Regions from separate parts of the Pelotomaculum isophthalicicum JI genome, predicted to be linked through region 1. Evidence: predicted binding sites of a transcription regulator. Region 1 holds the regulator's gene; the other holds the start of a gene.
The links. The regulator LexA, encoded in region 1, represses DNA repair genes until DNA is damaged. The targets are predictions, from matches to a motif close to CNAACANNTGTTNG.
Positions count from the first base shown of each region.

Region 1 (8,358 bases):
CCCGCATGGTAAGAAACCTTGTCGAAAAGGCGATCCGCCGCCAGGCCGTTCGCCTGATGAAAAAAAACTGCGAATTGAGCCGCGTGGATTTGATGTCGATTGTCAGAGAGGACCTGGGAGGGAGTTAAAATGGCTTATTACAACCAAGATCTAGTAAGTTTGTCTGCCGAGGTGGATAACGAAGTTCAACCGGTTTACCGCTTGATTGAAGACATGGCCTTGAAAAACCATGCCAAGGTGCTGGAGTCATTCCGGCGGGTGAGAGTCAGCGAATTTCATTTGAAAGGATCAACCGGCTACGGCTATGGGGATCAGGGGAGGGCCGCGCTTGAAGAAGTTTACGCGGCCGTTTTCCGGGCGGAGGCGGCATTGGTCAGGAGCCAGTTTGTTTCAGGCACTCATGCTATTGCCGCGTGTCTTTACGGCGTTTTGCGGCCGGGAGATGAACTTCTTGCAGTGCAGGGCGAACCGTATGACACACTTGGTGAAATGATCGGCGTCAGGGGCGAGTCAAACGGTTCGTTGCGGGAGTTTGGAGTGATCTATAAACAGGTTGACCCGTCGCCGGGCGGCGGGATAGATTACCCGGCAGTCGAAGAGGCGTTGGGAGACAAGACAAAAATGGTTATGCTCCAGCGTTCCAGAGGCTACCACTGGGGACCTTCTTTGGGAATCAATGAAATGAAAAAGTTAATTAGTTTCATCAAGCAGAAAAAACCGGACGTGGTCGTTTTTGTCGACAACTGCTATGGTGAATTTGTTGAAAATGAAGAACCGGTGGAAGCAGGCGCCGATCTGGCGGCCGGATCGTTGATTAAAAATCCCGGAGGTGGTGTTGCACCTACCGGAGGGTATATAGTGGGAAGGAAAAAGTATGTTGATGCGGCTGCCAACCGTTGGAGCGCTCCGGGCATCGGAGCGGAAGTCGGGCCTTCTCAGGACTGCCAGCGCTTGCTTTTTCAGGGTTTGTTTCTTGCGCCGCATATTGTCGCGGAAGCGCTTAAGGGCATGGTATTTGCCGCAAGATTTTTTGAAAAACTGGGATTCGCGGTCATGCCGGAATACCACGAGGAGCGCAATGATATTGTACAGGCTATCGGCCTTGGAGCGCCGGAGCGGATGGTGGCTTTTTGCCGGGGTCTCCAGGGGGCTTCTCCGGTAGATTCCCATGTCCGTCCGGAACCGAACGCAATGCCTGGTTACGGGGACCCGGTGATTATGGCCGCGGGAACATTTATCCAGGGCGCTTCGCTGGAATTGAGCGCGGATGGCCCGATCCGCCCGCCTTATGCTGTTTACCTACAGGGAGGGCTTTCCAAAGAATACGTCAAATTGGCCGTGCTTAGCGCCGCCAGGGAAGTGCTGAAGTTGGGTTGAGGTCTGCCAGATATAAATTTAAGGAAATTTTTATTTTAGAATTTTAAGAAAGTTTAAATAATAAGAAGGTTTTTTTTAATTACTAGCGAAACTTTATAAGGAAAAGAGCATTATTTTCGTTTACGTTGTCAATTGGCGGTGGTGTATTGGTGAATTTTAAGCAATTGGAGTCATTTTTGTGGGTGGCCGAACTGCAGAGCTTCACTAAAGCGGCCCGCCAGCTGTATATGAGTCAGCCGGCTGTCAGCTTTCAGATCAAAGCGCTTGAAGAGGACCTTGAGGTAATGCTGTTCAAGCGCGGTGACAAGAAGATGGTTTTAACAGACGCGGGGCAACTTTTGTACCGGGAAGCGAAGCAAATGTTCCGGCATTACCAAAAGATCAAGGCTGGATTGGACGATTTGAAAGGGCTGAAAACCGGGCACCTGATTGTAGGCGCCGGTACCATACCGGGAGAATACTTGCTGCCGCTGCTTATTGGGGAGTTTAAAAAAAAGTACCCCGGCATTCAAATTACTCTCAAAGTATCGGGAAGCGGGCAGGTTGAACGTTGGGTCCGGGAGCGGGAAATAGATCTCGGCATTACCGGCGCGCTGATGGAAGGTCAAGAAATTGAATGCAGCCCATGGTTGCAGGACGAGCTATTGTTAATTGTCCCTCCGTTACACCCGTGGGTTAACTCCGGTACTGTAAAAGTTTCAGATTTGAAGAGCGAAACGATGATTTTCCGTGAACAAGGGTCGGGAACCCGCCGGACTATTGAACAAAAGCTGGCTGAGCAAGGTATAACCGTGGATCAGATACCCCAGGGGATTGAATTGGGCAGCTCAAGGGCCGTAATAACGGCAGTCGAAGCCGGTCTGGGAGTGAGTATCGTATCAAAGTACGCTGTCAGGGAATCGCTGGAACTGGAGCGGGTGAGGGAAGTTCATATAGATGACTTTGACTTGAGCCGTACTCTCTATCAAGTCCGTCACAGCCAAAGCATGGCCGGGTTCGCTATTGACGCTTTTACCGATTTTATAAATAATGATGAGGTTTATAAGGTTTTTGACTTTAAAAAAACACCGTAACTGTCACGGTGTTTTTTACCGATTTTTATTCCTTGTATTATTCCTTGTATATCAATGTATTTTTCGCAGCAAACCTGCGACTTTACCGAGTACTTGAACATTTCTCGCATATATGGGTTCGAGCAATCTGTTTTCAGGCTGGAGTCTGATCCGGTCATCCTCTTTAAAAAAACGTTTAACAGTCGCTTCTTCTTCCAATAGGGCGACAACTATTTCACCGTTGTCGGCAACATGTTGCTGTCTTACTATAACCATGTCTCCATCCAGGATACCTGCTTCGACCATGCTGTCACCTTTTACCGTGAGCATAAAAAATTCGCCGGTTCCAGTAAAAAAGGAGGGGAGCGGAAAGGTGTCTTCCCTGTTCTCTGTGGCCAGCAGCGGCACACCGGCGGCCACCCGTCCCAGCAGAGGGACGCTGATTAATTCTATGTTGTTTTCTTTGCTGTCACTTAGCACTTCCATCGCCCTTGGTTTGGTCGCGTCACGCCTGAGGTAACCTTTTCCTTCCAATCTCTTTAAGTAACCGTGTACTGTAGAGCTTGAGCTTAAACCTACGGCCTGTCCAATCTCCCTGACCGAGGGCGGGTATCCTTTCTCCCGGATATTTTTTTTAATGACGGCCAGGACAAGTTCTTCTTTTGAGGTGAGTTGATCACTCATTTTTTCACCAGCCTTTAATATAATGCTAGTAATATTATACCATAAATAATGAAAATAAAAAACATAAGTTCGGTACTGGTTTGGTTGAAACTGTTGGAATTTATTTGAATCAACACGCGGTATTTTTTTTGAGGGTTTCAGGTGACGTGTACCTTGCGCGTTCTCTGAAACCCTTTCTATTTTTGATTTGTAAACATTTTTGCCCTGTGATAAAATCTTAACGATTAATAGTCATGCAGGTGCAATTTTGTTTTAGAGGGAAAAATATACTCTGCTCTGGGAGGTTTTAATATCAAAATTATTCATGCTGCTGAAATAGTTGAGGCGGTTGCCGGGCTGTGCCAGGAAGCCAATTTTAACCTGGGGCATGATATGCTGGAAGGACTGCAAAGAGCTTACGAACAGGAAGTCTCTATTAATGGAAAAGAGATTATAAAACAATTGCTTGCAAATGCTGAAATTGCCCGCGAAGAGAAAATTCCGATATGTCAGGATACGGGTTTTACAGTTGTTTTTGTTGAGTTGGGTCAGGATGTGCGCGTTGTGGGTGGTGATTTTTACGGCGCGATCAATGAAGGTGTGCGAAAAGGGTATACTGAAGGCTATTTAAGGAAATCTATTGTAAGCCATCCGCTGGAGCGCGAGAATACTGGCGACAACACACCGGCTGTGATTCATACCAAGATTGTTCCCGGTGAAAACATTCGGTTGATTGTCGCTCCAAAAGGCGGAGGAAGTGAAAATATGAGCGCTGTTAAAATGTTGAAACCGTCTGAAGGAGTACAAGGCTTAAAAAAGTTTGTTGTAGAGGTGGTTAAGGCCGCCGGTCCAAATCCCTGTCCGCCGGTGGTTGTTGGCGTGGGCGCCGGCGGCACCTTTGAAAAGGCCGCCCAATTGTCAAAAGAGGCGTTGTTGAGAGATTTAGGGAAAGAAAGTCAATATCCGGATATCGCGAAATTAGAAAAAGAGTTATTGGATGAAATTAATCGCCTCGGTATAGGGCCGCAAGGATTAGGCGGAAGAATAACCGCCCTGGCAGTCCATATCGAGATTTACCCCACCCATATCGCCAGCCTGCCGGTGGCTGTGAATATTAACTGCCATGCGGCGCGGCACAAGGAAGCGGTATTGTAAAAATATCAGTAGTCAGTAGTCAGTAGTCAGGAACCAGGGACCAGGAACCAGGAACCAGGAACAGAATAAAGGAATAGTTTATCGTCTCAGGAAATTCTGAATTCTCCCCAAAAATAAAACTAACCATTTTCACCCATCTAATGATGAAGCGAAGCTTCATGGGTGTCTGACCACTGAATTCTGAATGCCTGGAATATCTTTACAGGAGCCAAAAGTTGGGAGTTAGAATAAGAGAATGGTTTATTATTTAGAGATTTTGAATACTGACTACTGACTACTGACTACTTGAGTTATGCGACAGGTGGTGATCTAAATGGACCGGATCAGCCTCACTACTCCGTTATCCGGTGAGGTGGTGGAAAATCTCCGGAGCGGCCAGCGAGTTTCGTTGAGTGGAACTATTTATACAGGCCGTGACGCAGCGCATAAAAGGTTGATTGAATGTATCGATCGTGGAGAAGAGTTGCCCTTTGATCTGAAAGGGCAGGTTATCTATTATGTGGGACCGTCACCGGCCAGGCCGGGCATGGTTATTGGGTCGGCCGGGCCGACCACGAGCGGGCGAATGGATTTATACGCTCCTAAATTATACGCGTTGGGTCTTAAAGCAACGATAGGCAAAGGCCGCAGATCGCCTGAGGTGATAACTGCGATGCGGCAGTACAAAGGCGTCTACCTGGCGGCGGTGGGAGGAGCAGCAGCGCTGATAGCCAAATCAATCAAAGAGGCCAGGGTGATCGCCTACCCTGAGCTTGGGCCTGAAGCTGTGTACAAGTTGCTTGTAGAAGATTTCCCGGCGATTGTTGTAAATGATACAGTAGGTGGCGATCTGTACGATGAAAGTATCAAGCTTTATTCAGACTTTAAAGAGGATGACCACATTTAATCAATGATTAAACTGGAAAATAAATTAGTATTTTCATAATATTCAGTACGAAATAACTACACCATCTAACATATTATTTATACATATGTATACACGATTATTATAAAAGATAATACCATGATAGATAGTTGGTTCGGAAGTATACAGTATAATATCAAATCTTGAAGGAAATGAAACTTCCATTGAAGAACTGTACTTAATATGATACTTTATATAAAAGATTGCGGATGATTTTTTATAAAATTTATCGAGGTTTAATAATGTTTTCCGGTAAACGGATCAGATATCCTGAAGGTGTAAAAAGTAACAATTTTGGGTTAGACTATTTAGCGAATTGCTTGACATAGAATAAAAATATTGGTTTGGACAATGCGTATGCCTATGAAGTGGAGGTATTTTGTTATATGCATGATAAATTAGAGCATCTTAATAATCTTAGACGGTTGGTAGAAGCCGGGGGTGGCCGGAAACGTATTGATAAACAGCACGAAGCCGGAAAAAAGACGGCGCGGGAACGGATCGAGGCCTTGCTTGATCCTGGTAGCTTCAAGGAAGTTGACGTGTTCGCGGCATCTGACGATGATTTTACCAATATGGAGAACCCGGGGGAAGGTGTGGTAGCCGGTCACGGTATTATTGACGGCCGGAAAGTCTACGTCTATGCGCAGGATTTTACCGTCACCGGGGGATCGCTTGGGCGGGTGCACGCGGCTAAGATATGTAAGGTCCTTGATCTGGCCATGAAGGTCGGCGCCCCGGTGATTGGGCTGAACGACTCGGGTGGCGCCCGGATTCAGGAAGGTGTTGACGCCTTAAACGGTTACGGCGAGATTTTTTTTCGCAACACCATGGCGTCCGGTGTCATTCCTCAAATATCGGTAATACTTGGCCCCTGCGCCGGAGGCGCGGTTTATTCCCCCGCTTTAACTGATTTTATCTTCATGGTTTCCGGGGTCAGTCAGATGTTTATCACCGGCCCGCAGGTCATCAAGGCGGTGACCGGTGAAAAGGTAGATATGGAAACGCTGGGCGGCGCCGCAACACACAGTAAAGTCAGCGGTGTGGCGCATTTTATCAACAGCAGTGAAGATGATTGTATGCTGACCATCCGTGCGCTGTTAAGTTATCTACCATCCAATAATCTGGACGAAGCCCCAGTGTATGCTCCTGTGGAACCGGTAACGGATAAGGAGACAATGCTGGAAATAATTCCGGACGACCCGAATAAGAGCTACGACATTCGCGATATTATCTGCGGAGTAGTGGACAATAGCCAGTTCTTGGAGGTTCATCCGTATTTCGCGCAAAACGGCGTCGTCGGATTCGCCCGACTTGAAGGCCGTCCTGTAGGCGTGGTGGCCAACCAGCCCGCAGCGCTCGCCGGCAGCCTGGATATTAATGTATCGGATAAGATTGCCCGTTTTGTCCGTTTTTGTGACGCTTTTAACTTGCCGGTGGTTACCTTCATGGATGTGCCCGGGTTTTTACCGGGGGTCGATCAGGAGTACGGCGGGGTAATCCGGCACGGGGCGAAAATAATTTATGCGTATGCCGAGGCTACCGTGCCTAAAATTACCATTATTGTCCGGAAAGCTTATGGCGGCGCTTATATAGCCATGTGCTGCAGCGCTTTGCGCGCTGACGCGGTATACGCCTGGCCGAGCGCTGAAATAGCGGTTATGGGTCCTGAAGGCGCTGTTAACATAATTAATAATAAAGAAATAGCACAAGCGGAAAACCCGGTGGAAACGCGGCGGAAGCTGGTTGCCGATTACCGGACCCGGTTTGCCAACCCGTATATCGCCTGCGCCAGGGGCTATGTCACGGATGTCATCGACCCGCGTGACACACGTGCCACTATAATTGACGCATTGAATAACTTTTCCACCAAGCGGGAGTCAAGGCCGAGAAAGAAGCACGGTAATATACCTTGTTAGCATTGCGTGAAGGGAGGGGATGGCTGATGCCGGAGATGCGCGACGGCCGTATAAAACCGGAAGTGCTGGCGGCTATTACGGCGGCGCTTACAGTTTACGGTTATTCAGCGGATAAAGGTTACCGGATCGCCAACGTGCGAAAAATGAGCGATACCTGGAAAAAGACCGGGATTATTGAAAATATGTTGGTTCGGGAAATGAGTTTAACTTTAAATGGAACTGTTTTAGGAGGAAATCTGTGAAAAAATTTCGAGTTACAGTAAATGGTGAAGTCTATGAAGTAGAAATTGAAGAAGTCGGCGGGTCCGCCGACTCGCCCACTCAGCTTGGGGCTCCCGTGCCGCCGCGTACTCCGGAGGCGGCGCCGCTAGTCTCGGCGTCTGCGCCAATAATTGTACCGGGCGCCCGGAACGCATCATCCCTGTCGCTGGGTGACGCTGGTACCGTTACTTCTCCGATGCCCGGTATGATTAACGATGTTAAGGTGAAAACAGGTGACCAGGTTAAACCCGGTGATGTACTGATTGTCTTGGAAGCTATGAAAATGGAAAATTTAATCAAAGCCGACATTGCGGGCACCGTCAAGGAAGTAAGGGTTGTTAAAGGCCAGGCTGTTAATGGCGGAGACCCGCTGGCAGTAATTGCTTAAGGGCAAGGTGTTATTGATACGATAACCAGAGGAGGATAACAATGACAAAGATAAAGATTACCGACACAACGTTGCGAGACGGCCACCAGTCCCTGCTGGCCACCCGGATGAGAACAGAACACATGCTGCCCATTCTGGATAAACACGACGCTGTCGGCTTCCATTCCCTTGAGATGTGGGGCGGCGCTACTTTCGACACCTGCATGCGCTTTTGCGGCGACGACCCCTGGGAAAGACTCAAAGAAATCAGACAGCGGGTCAAAACCCCGCTGCAGATGCTCCTGAGAGGCCAGAACGTCGTAGGCTACCGCAATTACGCCGACGATGTGCTGACAGAATTCATCAAAAAAGCAGTATCAAATGGAATGGACATATTCCGTATCTTCGACGCTTTAAACGACACCAGGAACATGGAGAAAGCCATAGAAGTGGTCATCGACGAGGGCGCGCACGCCCAGGCCACCGTGGTTTACACCATCAGCCCGGTGCACAACACCGAATATTACGTAAAATTAGCTAAAACTCTCGAAAGCATGGGCGCCCACTCCATTTGCATCAAAGACATGGCCGGCATCCTCGCTCCTTATCCCGCGTACGAAATCATCAAAGCCATGAAAGACGCCGGGATTAAAATACCCA
Region 1 is NZ_JAKOAV010000001.1:83,473-91,830, forward strand. It holds gene L7E55_RS00355 (AAA family ATPase) at 1-128, shown strand, start outside; gene L7E55_RS00360 (methionine gamma-lyase family protein) at 130-1,377, shown strand; gene L7E55_RS00365 (selenium metabolism-associated LysR family transcriptional regulator) at 1,527-2,450, shown strand; gene lexA (transcriptional repressor LexA) at 2,502-3,113, opposite strand; gene L7E55_RS00375 (fumarate hydratase) at 3,405-4,247, shown strand; gene L7E55_RS00380 (Fe-S-containing hydro-lyase) at 4,561-5,133, shown strand; gene L7E55_RS00385 (acyl-CoA carboxylase subunit beta) at 5,538-7,070, shown strand; gene L7E55_RS00390 (hypothetical protein) at 7,097-7,312, shown strand; gene L7E55_RS00395 (biotin/lipoyl-containing protein) at 7,309-7,719, shown strand; gene L7E55_RS00400 (pyruvate carboxylase subunit B) at 7,761-8,358, shown strand, end outside.

Region 2 (8,358 bases), on a different contig from region 1:
CTTTGCGTCGGTAAACGCTTAACACCAGGCCCACGGCAGCCATTTGAATGATTAGTTGAGAACCGGTATAACTAATGAACGGAAGGCTAAAACCAAAGGCCGGGGCCAATCCCAACGTCATGAGGATGTTCCAGAAAAACTGGACAGCAAAAATGCCGGCCAGCCCGGTCACCAGCAATCGGCCATATAAATCTTTGGCCTGTCTGGCGACATGGTTCATCCGGATGATCAAGGTCACGGCTAAAGTCAAAACGGCCAGACCCGTAATCCAGCCGAAGGTATACACCACATAGGCGAAAATTGAATCGGCATGGACTTCAGGGAGTGTCCCGGCAGGTAAAGTAAAACCCTGCCCCCAAAGACCGGCGGCATGGATTGTCTCGGTTAACCGTGTGTATAGATAGCCGGCGCCGTCCGGGTCTCTGTACGGGTGCATAAACACGGTAATTCGATCAAGTCGATAGGGATGTCCTAAAAAAAAGAAAAGGATATAGCTTATAATGGGCATTGATACCAGGAAAACACGCGACAGTTTCGCGCCGGATACCCGCATGAGGATCAAAAACACAATCGTATATAAAATAGCGCCCGCCATAACAGCGCTATTAATATAAAAAAGGCAAGGGATAATCAAAAGAACAAAAGCTTTTAATAACGAACCGGCCCGGTAATTAAATTTGCACTTTCTCCTCCCGGTAGCCAGGAGAAAAAAAACCTTTAACGATCCTTTCTCTTGATTCCAGTTCCACTCGGAAAAGATACCGGCCAGAGCTATCGTCAATAAAAACGGGGTAACCATAACAAAATCTATTCTTATCCAAAACAAGTTCAACATTTGTCTACCGTTGAGTTCGGGTCCAAAGAAGAAGACGGTTAGCCAAACCAGGAGAGTCCCCAGATATAAATACAGGGAACAGGATTTTATTTTTCGATAATCAAAAAAATACATCCCAGCCGCTATCATCACTCCCAGTAAAAACAAAACAAGGCTGTTTGTAAATACCGATACTGACGTATAATCCGAGAATAAAAGATTATTTGTGTATCCCGAGACCGACTTTAACAAACCACCCTTTTCAATCGTATACATACTCAGCAATCCAAAGCCGATAAATGAGCCGACCAGCGCCAACAAGCTCCACTCAGTTCTCGGCTTGTGGGCCTGGTGCAGTTGTTTTCCCAAACTCAGGGCATCTCCCATCTGCGCAATCGCCTGATCAATGGCTTCCTCTTCCGGAATATTCGTCTGTAAAAGCTCTTCGACGTTTTCTTCAATGTGTCCCAGCAATTCCAGCCTGATTTGCCCGTGTACTTCACGGCATTTTATTTGCGAGCAAACAGCATTTAGATATTGTTGGACCTTCTGATTCTGTTCCAACCTCATACAATCCCCTCCCCTAGAACCTGATTAACCGCTTTGTAGAAGGCAGCCCATTCATTTCGTTTTTCCTTCAATTGCGACCGCCCCTCACCAGTGATTTTATAATATTTTCTCCGGCGGTTCCCCTCGGTCTCAGTCCAGTAGGATTCAACCATGCCTTCTGATTCCAGGGAATGTAAAATTGGATAAAGCGTCCCCTCTTTAAACACAAAAACCCCTTCAGAATGTTTTTCAATTTCCTTAATCATCTGATAGCCGTACATAGGTTGCTGGTCAAGCATCGCTAGGATTATGGCAACTGTGCTCCCTTTTAGCAACTCCTTGTTAACCTTCATGACTGCCCTCCTTTTGACGTTTAAAATATTACCTAGATAAACTATGCTTAGTTAATCTAGGTATAATTATAAATGTAATCTTTAGAAGGTCAACACAAATTTAATAAAAAGCAAAAACAGAGCCAACACCATGAATAAGCAAAATCACGATTAGTTGATTTTAAGGGTCCCGGATAGCCCGTGTGAAAAAGAAGCACCCCTGAAATAATTTTTAAAGCTTGGAAACTGTAATAAATATTGGTTCTTAAATCAATAGGACATCCTTTGTTACGTACAAAATCAAACAGTATTTTCTATTCCTACCGTCTTTAAATAATTGTTTACTCTTTCTCTGATTGATTGTTCCATTTCTTGACCCTTCCCCGTTTTGTGGTAGTCTAAAATTCTCTCGTGGTATTCTTCTGGGAAAATTTGTTTTATATCCGGCCAATTGTTCGAGCCGTCGCGCGGTTGCCGGTGCCCAACGACTGTAAAACCGCCGTTTTCCTCTCTTAAGATTAGCGCCAAGGGCAGGAAGCTGGCGCTGCGGGGGCCGATGCCGACGCTTGGCTCAACCCCATATGTCCATATGTCTGCCAACATGTAGGCTGTTTTTTCATCCCCGTTTTCGGACACCCCGAGAAGGTCGTACGCCGCAAATGTTTTCACGCCGGGGGGAGGTAGAATGGGGATAATACTATTTTCCAGGTACTCTGTTATCGCCTGGTCCATAGTAACAATTGTTTTCCTCCCCTGGTCGTCAGACAACTTCTTCTCATCCATAGCGCAGCCGCTTATAGAAGTAAATATTAAAAGTGCGATGATCAATCGGGCAGTTTTCATTGCGGGCCTCCTTCCACAAATTACACCACCACATTAAGTTTTTCCGCATCCCACGGCTTAATCTTAGTACCTTTCCCAGTAAATACTCAGCCATTCAGGATAGTAATTGCCGTAAAAACCATGGCCACCGCAAACAACAAAAACAAGAAGATTAAGGCGCAAAATTTTAAGGACTTCATGGCGTTCCTCCCGCATCCGGCCATTTCTAATTCATCTCCAAAGTCACTGTTTTTCCGGTTAAGGCATCGATATACCCCCGCTTGCACCGTAACCGTAGTCCGGTATGTAAACCAGAAGGGGGTTTGGGCGCTTTCTGGCCGCAGTATTCAGGCCAGGTGTAAACCAGGCGCAGCGGGTTGCTTTGTAAAAACTCGGCTTTTGCCGCTTCGGCCGTCACCACATTCTTGCTGTCCGGCAGGGTGACGGGTGAACCGCTGTTCCTGTCATGAAAAGCTGTAACTCTGCCTGTCAGCCCGTCCACATTGACAGAGTACGAGCGGTCCGAAACCGGAATGCCCTGGTGTGTGCGCGTGAAGGTAAAATAACATTCCGGCCGCTGTTCATCGCCCGCCAGCTTGCTCCTGTCCACCCAACCGGGAATGCTGTCTTCCTGCGTTAAGGACACGCACATCTTTTCATAAATGCTGTACCAAAAACAAGACGTTTGTTTCACTCTCTAAGTAAAAAGGGCATCTCTTGCTGAAAAGCGCAATTTCCTGTCAAACAACTCCTCGTGTCGTGTCTATGGTCAACAGACTATTCTATTTCAAAATTCACCCTGATCCTTTGGTCTTCCGGCAATATTACTTCAAAAGCCATATTGCCGGCGGGTTCGTTGATAGCCGGGAAGTCGACCCGGCAGTTATCAACCCATTTTTCTCCATTTATACTGCCATCCCGGCCGAAAGAACCGGGGTTTAATTCAGCGCCGCTGCCGTTGATCAGCTTGACATCATAGAGGTCAACTCCACCATCTTTTTTCCTATCGCTGATCGGATGGGTGTATTCATACTCCACCACTGTGGCAGCAGGAGCAAAGAGTATCTTCTTCACCAGAATGGTCCTGTCTCCAGTCTCCACAGCTTTCATCACCAGCAATTCCCTGGTTTTTTCATCGGCGCTGCGGCGGGAAACCGGGATTTTGAAACGGTAAGGGCTTTCTCTTATTTTATTTAAGTCATTGGCCAATACCACTTCCAGTTCAAGACTATCCGGGAAAGATAATCCGGCATGGGGGTGGTGTTGCTGCAAACCAACGTACAGTTCATCTGATATCTTATCGTAACTGCCACCGCCTCCCCCGGAGATAGGCCGTCCATTATAATAAAAACTCGCATGGAAAATCTTTTCATCCGACAACTCCGCGCCGCTTACCACATAACCGATAGCAAAGCCTGATTGGTCGTAATAGGCTTCCCTAATGGCCACGGTTATCCCTTGGTCGGTAATCTGCATGTCATCGTATTTTGCTATATCATCTATGTCTATATTCTGCAGGCCGCTCCCGGCAAACTTCTCTCTTGCGAATACCGAACCTATAAAAGGTATGTTTACCAACACCCTGGCCATCGAAGCTGATACAAAGCCGCTGCCCAAAATACAAGCGCAGAGCAAGACCACCGACGCGCTAATGATGATCCGCCTTTTCATTTTCAATTGCCTTTTGCCTTTATTGATGGCCTTCTGGATAACCATGTCCACCTCTTCAGCAGGAACCACTATATTGTCGAAAACGTCTTTATAAGCTTTCATTCATATCCCTCCTTCAGTTCCCGTCTTAAATAGTTCAATGCCTTGTTTAGCCGGGTTTTGACTGTCCCAACCGGGCATGCCAATATCTCCGCCACCTGGAGCAGGGTAAAATCCTGATAGTATTTCAAGACGACTACGGTTCGCTGCTCTATGCTGAGTTTGTCGATAGCATCGAATAAGTCAATGCTTGAGACTAAGTCCTCGTAATCCTGACTGTTGTCAGCGATTCGCTCCAGTGCCTCAGGATTGTCATATTTTATTTCGAAGCTGACTATTTTCTTGCTCTTTTTCAAATGATCGATACAGCAGTTCACCGTGATTCTGATTAACCAGGTATTAAAGGACTCCGGGTTTTTAAGCTTCTTTAGGGATATAAACACTTTGTACACAACATCATGCAGAACAGCCAGGGCATCTTCTCTATTCTTTACATAGGTGTACGCCAGTTTGTATATATCGTCCTTTCTCTCTTGGAAAAGCTCTGAAAAAGCGTTGGAGTCACCCCGGCACGCCTTTCTAACCTTGTCCGGCTCTACAGGAATCATAAAACGCCTCCCGTGTTTCTACGTTTAAAGCTCTAACCGGTTAATAAGCCTTACACTTTATATAGACTTAGAATACCTATAAACAGTTTTGTCATATTAAAAAAAGGGGGTAATTTGGGGAAGGAATTTTATAGCTCCAAGCACTCCAAGCCAAATCGGCTTACCTTCTCGTATCCAGATCCAGACAAGATACCCTCCGCCAATCTCAAATAAGCCAGCTAATACAAAATAGAATACGTTCAGGAAGGCATTAATACCCGTCTCTCCCCGAGAGTCTCCACTTAAGGCACTGCGCGCCGGTCTGCGTTTTAATAAAGTAAAAGAGCCCGGAGGCTCTTATTTAAAACTTATTTCAAATTTATTATCAGTATTACAATTGTTACATGAATATGTTATTTCGAATACCCCTTTATCAACAGCCACAGGTCTTTTTACGGAAACCATTGAAACGTTCGGCCTATTCTCACTTTGCCACTTTGCTTTCCAGCTATTGCTTGCTCCACAAACATAGCACTCATGAACGCCTTGTATCTCTTTCAAGTAACCACTCCTTCCGAATATTTCCTAATTACTTCGACATTGGGAGGCTCTTTCCTTGGCAAATATTCTGGCACAATCCGATAAATTACCAAAATAATCGTCTCAGAATCCCTTTAAGCCTTGTCTTTAAATTGTCCGCACACATGACAAACTTCTTTACAAGAACATATGTTCTGCAATATAATAAAGACTGTAAGGAGTTGGTCGGGTTGGATGCTTTTCATAAGCTGGAAATATTGACCGGTGCGGCAAAATATGACGTGGCCTGTACTTCCAGCGGAGTGGATAGAAAGGCTTCTGCCGGGGGTATTGGCAGCGCAGTATCCTGCGGCGTATGCCACAGCTTCGCGGCGGACGGGCGATGTGTTTCACTGTTAAAGGTGCTGATGACCAATGTTTGCGTCTATGATTGCCAATACTGCGTCAACCGCCGTTCTAACGACCTGCCGCGGACAGCCTTTACACCTCGTGAGCTGGCGGAACTGACCTTCAACTTTTACCGCCGCAATTACATTGAAGGTCTTTTTCTGAGTTCAGGAGTGCTTAAAAATCCCGACTATACCTGTGAGCAAATGCTGGAGGCTCTGCGCATACTGCGGGAGGAGTACCGTTTTGCCGGGTATATTCACTCCAAAATTATTCCGGGAGCCGACAGCCAACTGATTGACCGAATCGGCGTGCTGGCGGATCGGATAAGTGTGAATATTGAGCTTCCCTCTCAAAGCAGTTTGCGGTTGCTGGCACCGGACAAATCAAAGCACGCTATTTTGGGGCCGATGGGATATATTCATAACCACATAAAAGAGAGTTCCTCAGGCAGGAAAAGATATCGGCATGGACCAGAGTTCGCCCCTGCCGGCCAGAGTACCCAGATGATTATAGGAGCCACGCCGGACACGGATTTTCAGATTTTAAATTTAACCGAAAGCCTATATGAAAAATACAAGCTAAAGCGGGTTTTCTTTTCTGCTTATATGCCGGTAGCTGAAAACGCCCTTCTACCCGCCATGGGCACAAAACCGCAGCTTTTGCGGGAGCACCGCCTTTACCAGGCGGACTGGCTGCTGCGGTTTTACGGTTTTACCGCCCACGAACTTTTGGACGAGCAGCACCAGAGCTTTAATCCCTATTTAGATCCCAAATGCAACTGGGCCCTTAACCATATGGAGTTTTTCCCAATGGACGTAAACCGTGCGTCTTATAACGACCTGCTGCGAGTGCCGGGCATCGGCGTAACAAGTGTTAAGCGGATTACAACTGCCCGCCGCACCGCCACTCTCAATTTTGACGCGCTCAAAAAGCTGGGGGTTGCACTTAAACGTGCCCAGTATTTCATCACCTGCGGCGGTAAAATCGCGGACGGCTTGAAAATCACACGGGATGCGGTGCTGAGGGCTTTGATGTCTAAAAAAGCCTGGGCCATGTATAACGAGAAATTCCCCCCGCATCCGGAAGCGGAGCAGCTTTTTCTTTTTGATGAGCCGTCATCCTGTCAGGAGGATGTTCAGAAATGCTTGACCGGTCAAATATGATTTATCTTTACGACGGCAGCTTCAATGGATTGCTGTGCTGCGTTTTTGAGAGTTATGACAAGAAAGAAATACCGGTGGAGATTTTAGCGCCGGACATACCACAAGCCATACTCTTTCCGGTTAAAGAAATTATGACCGATCCGCAGAAAGTGAACCGGGTGCTGGTCTCTATTCCGAAAAAAATGGGGCATGAGGCCCTGGATTTCGTGCGGCAGGCCTTTTTAACCTGTCTTCCTCAAAAGGAACTGTATATCCTGCGGTTTATGCGTATGGGCTACTGTCATGGCCCCTCCGTGATGGATATGCTGGCCAATGACGCAGTGAATATACTCTTTAAAGCCGTAAAGCATTTGAAAAATGAAAGCCACCTGTTTAAAGGGTTCCTGCGCTTTTCTGTTTTTAACAACGTCCTCGTAGGCGAAATAGAGCCTAACAACTATGTACTCCCTTTACTGAGGCAGCATTTCTGCCAACGCTATCCGGAGGAACGCTTTTTAATTTTTGACAAAACCCATGGTATGGCACTGGCGTATCACCCTTACCAGTCCGCAATTATTGCTGTTGAAGATCTGGTACTGCCCGAACCTGATAAAAAGGAACAGTCTTTCCGTGAACTGTGGCGACTCTTTTACAAGACCATTGAGGTGAAGGGGCGTCATAACCCCCAGTGCCGTATGAGTCATATGCCAAAGCGCTACTGGAAATACATGACCGAGTTTAACCGCCCGCAGAAATCCCTGCCAATATCGGCATATACCGGCGGTAAAAAACTCCTTGACAGCGGCTCCGACGAGCAGCGTTAAAAAAGTATCTTACCATTTCAGCCATAATTACACCGATATATTAAGTATAGGCAACCTCATCCCGCGTTTCCCTAAGATATGCGGGCTTAACCATCTAATACAAGGCTAAAATATTAGACCAGGAAACATAACCATAGTAGCCCTGAGAGTCGGGGGCGTTGGGAAAAGGCCCGACAAGTTTTACGGGGCTGCCGCCGTTGATATCAATCAGCCAGATGGAATTTTCTTTCAGGTAAATGATATGAGCACCGTCCCGTGACCAGAGCGGGCGGCTGATTCCTGTCCCGGCCTCACTTACCTGGCGGGCGTTTTTACCGCCGGCGTCCGCTACCCAAAGAGTTCGTGTCTGCTGCCAGGCGGAGACTTCCCCGGCTTCCGCGAGATCTTCTTCCTCAGCAGCTTCCACATACGCGATGTGTTTCCCGTCGGGGGACCAGTCCGGGTCGAGGGATACCGTATTGGGTCTCCGAGGCAGATCAACGCTTTCCCCGGTTTTTACATCACATGCCACAAGCGACTTGTTCCGCCAAATCTCCCGCCCGGCGCCTTTAACGGCAAGCAGTGTGCTCCCGTCAGGCGACCAGGACAGCCACTCCGGATATATCAAAGATTTTGCAAGCAGCCGCGGTTCTCCGCCGGTTAACGGCA
Region 2 is NZ_JAKOAV010000013.1:33,506-41,863, reverse strand. It holds gene L7E55_RS08430 (FtsW/RodA/SpoVE family cell cycle protein) at 1-1,384, opposite strand, end outside; gene L7E55_RS08425 (PadR family transcriptional regulator) at 1,381-1,716, opposite strand; gene L7E55_RS08420 (hypothetical protein) at 1,996-2,538, opposite strand; gene L7E55_RS08415 (hypothetical protein) at 2,744-3,163, opposite strand; gene L7E55_RS08410 (DUF4179 domain-containing protein) at 3,295-4,290, opposite strand; gene L7E55_RS08405 (sigma-70 family RNA polymerase sigma factor) at 4,287-4,835, opposite strand; partial or broken gene L7E55_RS08400 (YnfA family protein) at 4,965-5,090, opposite strand; gene L7E55_RS08395 (hypothetical protein) at 5,172-5,375, opposite strand; gene L7E55_RS08390 (putative DNA modification/repair radical SAM protein) at 5,585-6,907, shown strand; gene L7E55_RS08385 (TIGR03915 family putative DNA repair protein) at 6,886-7,710, shown strand; gene L7E55_RS08380 (hypothetical protein) at 7,805-8,358, opposite strand, start outside.
Region 2: the regulator LexA is predicted to act here: its motif matches at 5,537-5,550, upstream of L7E55_RS08390 (putative DNA modification/repair radical SAM protein).